Regions from separate parts of the Companilactobacillus heilongjiangensis genome, predicted to be linked through region 2. Evidence: predicted binding sites of a transcription regulator. Region 2 holds the regulator's gene; each other region holds the start of a gene.
What was found. Region 2 encodes NrdR, which represses ribonucleotide reductase genes. Its sites were predicted from a motif close to ACACNATATATNGTGT; they were not measured.
Positions count from the first base shown of each region.

Region 1 (2,279 bases), 1.0 Mb from region 2:
GGTTTTTGCAAGTCCTCAAATCGAGGTTCGAGACCGCCCTTTGGCTCGGACCGGTCCCCATAGCGGCAAAAAATCACTGACGGCCGGGGCGGCCGCCTTTACAAACATCTATTTTTCAACATTAATAAATGAACGTGCAGGAACTCGTAATACTCGATATTCCATTGCATAACGGTTAGCTTTTAGACCTAAGCCGTTGATGAAGTTGTTCTTATACTTGGCACGAACGGTAATAACGTATGCGTCTTGATACTTACTATCGGCCTTCTTGATTTTCTTCATTGGCCAATCCAAATGCATGCCTGATACGGTGAATGGCAATGTTGCATCTGAGATTGTGGCATTTCGACTGGAAACTGTGAATGTCGAATTATTGATCCAATATTGGTAGACATCTGTTGCGGTATTGGATTCTTTCTTATCGATCTTGACGTAATATCCTTGACCATCATTGGTTGTCTGCACAATCATCGGATCGTACTTATATGAAACGGCGACTTCACTTTTATCAGTCAAATCAACTTTTGTAAACAAACTCGTGTACAACATACCACTGACAGCAAAAATAACGACCAGGATTTCAACAAAGTCCATCAAAATCGTTGCTCCAGTAATTTTTCCCTTTTTAACTACTAAAATTTTTAAATGGCGATTTCTAATATTAAATACTACAAAGATTAATAGCGCGATGACAATAATCCATGCAATAATTCCCACAAAATTCCAAGAACTCATAGTTTTCTCCCAACTAAAATTGATTGTTTTACACACTTCATAACTCTATAATAGTCATTACGCTAATTTTACCACGAATCGAAAAATTATTTGAAATTGAGATGCGAAACGCTAAAAAATGTGTGGGTACACACGTTTGCCGACTTTTTATAATGGTAGCATAACCACGCTATATCGTGTGTTCACCGTTATGTCGAATACAATATATTGTGTTTCGTATTTCAAATGATTATACTAATTGAGAATAGCACTTGAGAGGAAGTAATAACATGAACAACACAATCGTATATAGTAAAAATAACTGCATGCAATGCAAAATGACTAAGAGATATCTTAAAGAACACAACGTTCCTTTTGAAGAAAGAAACATCAATCAAGACCCTGAATTTTTAGCCACTCTTAAACAACAGGGATTCCAAAGTGTTCCTGTCGTAATGAACTCAGCTATGGACCCAATCGTCGGTTTCCGTCCAGATAGCCTAAAGGAGCTCGTGGACTAATGAAAGAGCTAGCTTATTATTCAATTACAGGTCAAACAAAGCGTTTTGTTAATAAGCTGGGAATAGATGGATATGAAATTACCGATGCCGATCCGTTTTATCAAATGGGTCGGCCATTTATTCTTATTGTGCCTGCTTATGACGACGATATGATGGACCCTGTAATCGATTTTCTCCAATATGAAGACAATGCCAAGAACTGTGTCGGTGTCGCCGGTGGTGGCAATCGTAACTTCAATACGCTCTACAATCATACGGCTAAGGATATCGCCGCTGGTTTAAATGTGCCCGTTGTCTTCCAATTTGAATTCAATGGTACCCAAAAAGATGTCGAAAACTTTCAGAAAGTAGTGAATGAAATTGGGATTAAATAACCTCGATGCAACTAAGCTTAGTTATTTCAAATTAAATAACGAAATCAACATCCCCGTAGATGGCAAAATTCCACTAAACAAGGATAAAGAAGCTGTTGCAGCCTTCTTTGCCGAAAATGTGAAACCTAATACGATGAAGTTTGATACTTTCCAAGACCACCTAGATTACCTAATCAAAGGTGACTTCATCGAAAAATCAGTTATCGATAAGTACTCAGTTGAATTTATCGAAAATCTTTACCAATACTTGTTGGATCAACATTTTGAGTTCCAATCATTTATGGCAGCCTATAAGTTTTACAATCAATATGCCCTAAAGACTAACGATGGTAACTATTATCTTGAAAATTATGAGATGAGAATTCTTTTTAATGCCCTTTTATATGCCAATGGCGACCAAGATCTCGCAAAGAGTTTGGCAACTGAGATGATTGCTCAGCGTTATCAACCCGCTACACCGTCATTTTTAAATGCTGGTCGTAAGCGCCGTGGTGAATACGTTTCTTGTTTCTTACTACAAGTTACTGACGATATGAACAGTATCGGTCGAACAATCAACAGTGCCTTACAACTATCACGTATCGGTGGTGGTGTTGGTATTACCCTATCGAACTTGCGTGAGTCAGGTTCTCCTATTAAAGGTGTCGACAATTCATCATCCGGTGTTTTG
Region 1 covers NZ_CP012559.1:2,599,310-2,601,588, forward strand. The annotation lists gene JP39_RS11605 (LVIS_2131 family protein) at 109-735, opposite strand; gene nrdH (glutaredoxin-like protein NrdH) at 1,005-1,235, shown strand; gene nrdI (class Ib ribonucleoside-diphosphate reductase assembly flavoprotein NrdI) at 1,235-1,609, shown strand; gene nrdE (class 1b ribonucleoside-diphosphate reductase subunit alpha) at 1,596-2,279, shown strand, end outside.
Region 1: nrdH (glutaredoxin-like protein NrdH) is a predicted target of NrdR. The motif match lies at 933-948, and genes of this name have one in related genera.

Region 2 (2,279 bases):
TGCTTAACTGAAATATTAGCATTCTTTTCAAAACGGTCCTGAACGGAGTGTTTCAAACGAACTGGATCAATTTTATTATTGACGATATCACAAGTCTTACCAATCAAATCAATCAAAACCATCTCATCTAAGCCATAAAAGGCATGCAAACTGAGAATCAACTCTTGGTTTTCCAAAAGGTTATCCGGATGAATTCGATACAACTGTTGAATTCGATCAGATATGAGTTCCCAATCCAATGGTTCAACTTCCTTAGCACTCAAAGTTGGTTTCTGAGCGCTGGCGGTTGATGTGAAATTATTCTGAGCATTCTTAACTTCAGTAGGCGTATTGATCAAATCACTATTGCTCAACTGGAAGACTTCCAAGAAATCTTTGGTGATTTCCTGCGAATTATTCAATATCAAGTCTGAATGAGCATATTTATCAGCTAATAAACGATACTTACTATCGCTAACTTGTTCATATAAGAAAATACTTAGCAAATCATCTTTGAAAAAGTCATCTGGTGACAATGGTTCAAACAGTTGATACACGTAGTATGGGCCAAGGTCATCCTTCTTTTCAAACGTCCGCAATAAGCCTAATGCTTCAGCTTTGATGCGTGCTTCGTAAAAACGTTTCAAATCAATTCCTAAAAGACTCAATAATTCAGCATGACTTTTACGTTGAGTTACTAATTCCTTATTAGGCAGTTTCTCCCACAACAAAAGATAGAGACTGAAAGCCTCTGTTCCTAAAATGGGCAAATATAAATCGGTTAAAACGTGGCGGTCATCGTCATTGAGATGACCATTGGGCAAACACCAATAGCCTACTAGTGGTGTAAACTTTTCTGATCCAAAATTACTTGTAGACACTGGCATCCCTCTTATTTCTTATCAATTTTATTTCCGTTTGCCATCATCTCTTGAACTTCTTTCATGAAACTATTCATGTCTTTAAATTCACGATAAACACTTGCAAAACGGATATAAGTTACATCATCAACCTTGGCTAAAATTTTCATGACATGCTCACCGATAATTTGTGAACCAATTTCACTCTCACCGTTAGCCCTGATTTCATTTTCAACCTTATCAACGATATCGTTCATTTGGTCCATAGTAACTGGACGTTTTTCGGCTGCCCGCACGATACCACGTAACAACTTCTCGCGACTGAATTCTTCACGATTACCATTCTTCTTGATAACCAAGAGTGGTGATTTCTCTAATCTTTCAAATGTTGTAAATCTGGTACCGCAGTTCTCGCATTCACGGCGTCTTCTAATAGCGCGTCCTTCATCGCTGGGACGACTATCAATAACTTTTGATGAATCATGATGACAATGTGGACAAATCAAAATTCCAACCTCTTTTCCAATTTAAAGTTGTGACATTAACTTTTCAAATTCCTGTTTAAGTTGCGTTAAATCTCCCGAATTATCAATGACAAAATCAGCACGGCGCTTCTTCTCGTCCATCGACATTTGAGAATTAATTCGATCAAGGGCAACCTTTTCAGTCAAATTATTTCGTTTCATAAGTCGAGCCAGTTGTATTTCTGGTCGCTCATAGAGACTAATAGTTCCATCGAAATAATCCTCATAGCCACCTTCAAATAGTAGCTGGATTTCAAAAATTGCGATTCTTTTACTGGTAGATTTCTTAATCAATGCAATCGTGTGTAAAATTTTCTCTTTAATTAAAGGCCGTGTGATGTGATTGAGTTTTTCCAATTCACCACTGTCACTAAAGACAATTGACCCTAATTTAGCTCGATTCAATGTTCCATCAGCATTTAAAACTTGTTCCCCAAATTGTTCGACAATCTGTTTTAAACCGATAGAATTGGGAATAACTACTTCACGAGCAAATGAATCAGCATCGAATATTATGAAACCATGATCCTTAAACATCTTCAAAACTGTTGATTTACCGGCAGCAATCCCACCAGTTAGTCCGTAAATTTTACTCATTTGATAACCTGACACTTAGGGCAGAAATGTGTTCCACGACCACCAACTTTGATTTTTTCAATGTCAGTTCCACAACGTGGACAAGGTGTCCCTTCCTTACCGTAAACTTTCAAACTATTTTGCATATTACCTTTGTGACCAGTTGCATCGACGTATGAACGAACCGTTGACCCACCTGAGGCAATAGCTTTTTCCATTTCTCCATTAGACACTTCGATAATATTTTGAATATCGGTATCGTTCAGATGATCGGCTGGAGTTTCAGGGTGAATCTTAACCTTCCACAAAACTTCATCAACATAAATGTTTCCCAAACCGC
Region 2 covers NZ_CP012559.1:1,595,141-1,597,419, forward strand. The annotation lists gene JP39_RS07300 (DnaD domain protein) at 1-860, opposite strand, end outside; gene nrdR (transcriptional regulator NrdR) at 872-1,345, opposite strand; gene coaE (dephospho-CoA kinase) at 1,367-1,960, opposite strand; gene mutM (DNA-formamidopyrimidine glycosylase) at 1,957-2,279, opposite strand, start outside.

Region 3 (2,279 bases), 180 kb from region 2:
TCAGTTTTTTCTGTAGCCGGCAAATATCTGGCTTTTAACTTCAAATTATCTTTTGTAGTTTGTTCCCAAATATCTTGCTTTTGCTTGAGAAGCCAACGGTCATTTTTTTGCAATGGACCAGCTGCCTTACTAGCATAACCACTTTTACTGAAAGCATAATTGAACATGTAAGCACCGGCACCGATATCGGCAACCAATACTACCCCGACTGTTACTAAAAGAATTACTTTAAGATATTTTTTTAATCGCATAATTTACCCTACTTAAATTATTTCATCGCTTAGTAATTTTAAGCTAATTGGTAAAATAATTGCAACTATAATCTCTAAGCGTTCTCTTGAGAAATCTTTTCATCACGAGCACGGTTAGCACTGGCATCTTTGTGGAACCAGTGAATATGTGAATCAAAGAATGCAATCATATCGTTCATGAAATACATAATGTATGTCAAGAACATAACGGGACTAGCATCACCTTGTGTAGCTGTAATTCCCCAAAGAACGATTGACATGATACCTTGAGCTGTCCAGAAATAATATTGTTCACGGAAACGCAATGTACATAACAAAGCACCTGTGAAACCAATAGCTGCAGCAACGGAATCAGTAATAGGACGAGGACTGATGAACAAATGTGTATCCATCAAGTATAGTAATCCCCATGAAACTAAGAAGAATGCGACTGTATTAAGCCATTTCATACCAGTTAAACCATGAATATGCTTTTCAGCATCCTTGGCCCATTGTGGACTGATCAAAACTGGAATATCCAAAAGAACGATGTAACTAAGTTGTAGAACAACGTCTGAGAAGTTCTTAGCATTGATAGCAACAAAGATATAAATAAGTGCTGAAACTAATCCTAATACACCGTTAAGTGGCTTAGCGTTGGTAATAGCGATAGTACATGTGAAACCTAACACGGCAGCTAACCATGTCCAAATTGCGATGGGTGTAATTGCGTGTGATACGGTTGATGCTGTGATGGCCCCCAAGCCAAACATTAATAGCATGTAACTTCTGAAACTCCAGTGTTTCATTTGTTCAACATACCATCTTGGATCGAAAATACTCATATGTCTCTTCTCCTCTGGATTGAAAACAGAATGTATGATTTTGGCATTTATATTCTGAATCAATCAAATTTTATTTATCCCTCAAACTGTATTTATGAAAAAATATCAATTTAACCGACAGCTAAAATCATACCACCAAATGGAGCATAATTGTTACCAATGATTTGAGATGTAATGGCGCCATATCGCTGTAAAACGCTTACTATACCTACTACGTTAGTAATTTATCATTTGATACAATATGTTGCATTTTCTAATTTCATAACACTATATATAGTTATAACGGTTAAGAACTTTTTTAACATATAGTCATTTGGTAGATGTTTTTAGAAAAAAAAAGACCTCGAGCATTCTCGAGATCGAATTGATTATTAAATTTTACCAACTAAATCAGCACCAGGTTTTAAAGTCTTTTCCCCGGGATGCCAATTTGCAGGACAGACCTTGTCGCCATTCTCAGCAACAAATTGAGCTGCTTGTAGAGTTCTAAGGATTTCTTGAGCATTTCTACCGATACCCATAGCATTAATCGTGTAGGACTTAATAATGCCCTCAGGATTAACGATAAAGACTCCTCGATATGCTTGACCGCTCTCTTCATCTAGAATATTGAAGAAATCAGTTAATTGATGTTTTTGATCAGACAACATTGGATATTCAATCTTACCAATTGTGTCAGTCGTCTCAGCCCATGACATGTGTGAAAATTGGCTATCGACGGAAACTGAATAAATTTCGGCGTTAGCAGCTTGAAAATCTTTGTATGAATCTTGCAAGTCACTTAATTCTGTAGGACAAACGAATGAAAAATCAGCAGGATAAAAGAAGATAACTGACCATTTACCGAGTAAATCTGACTTGCTGACTTCTTTCAGCTCGCCCTTTTGATATGCCTCTAATTTAAAGTCTGGTATTTCTTTATTAATATAGTTCATTTATTAGGCCTCCCTAAATTATGTCTTAATTATATTCTAATCACTGATGCTATGCAATTTGTTTGCACATGTCTATCATAACAAATTTGGAAAATAAGTGTAATTTCTTTCTGCCGTCTCCGGGTGACAGAGATTGGGGACTGCTGTGAGGACCGGTGCGAGCCAAAATACGGTCTCGCGCCTCGCTTTGAAGACTTGCAAAAACAGCAAGTCTCCAAAGTCGTCCGTGGTGTAAGAGCTAAAGCTCTAACGCCACCTTCACTGCTATT
Region 3 covers NZ_CP012559.1:1,418,569-1,420,847, forward strand. The annotation lists gene JP39_RS06410 (alpha/beta hydrolase) at 1-251, opposite strand, end outside; gene pnuC (nicotinamide riboside transporter PnuC) at 326-1,075, opposite strand; gene JP39_RS06420 (peroxiredoxin) at 1,447-2,010, opposite strand.
Region 3: pnuC (nicotinamide riboside transporter PnuC) is a predicted target of NrdR. The motif match lies at 1,340-1,355, and genes of this name have one in related genera.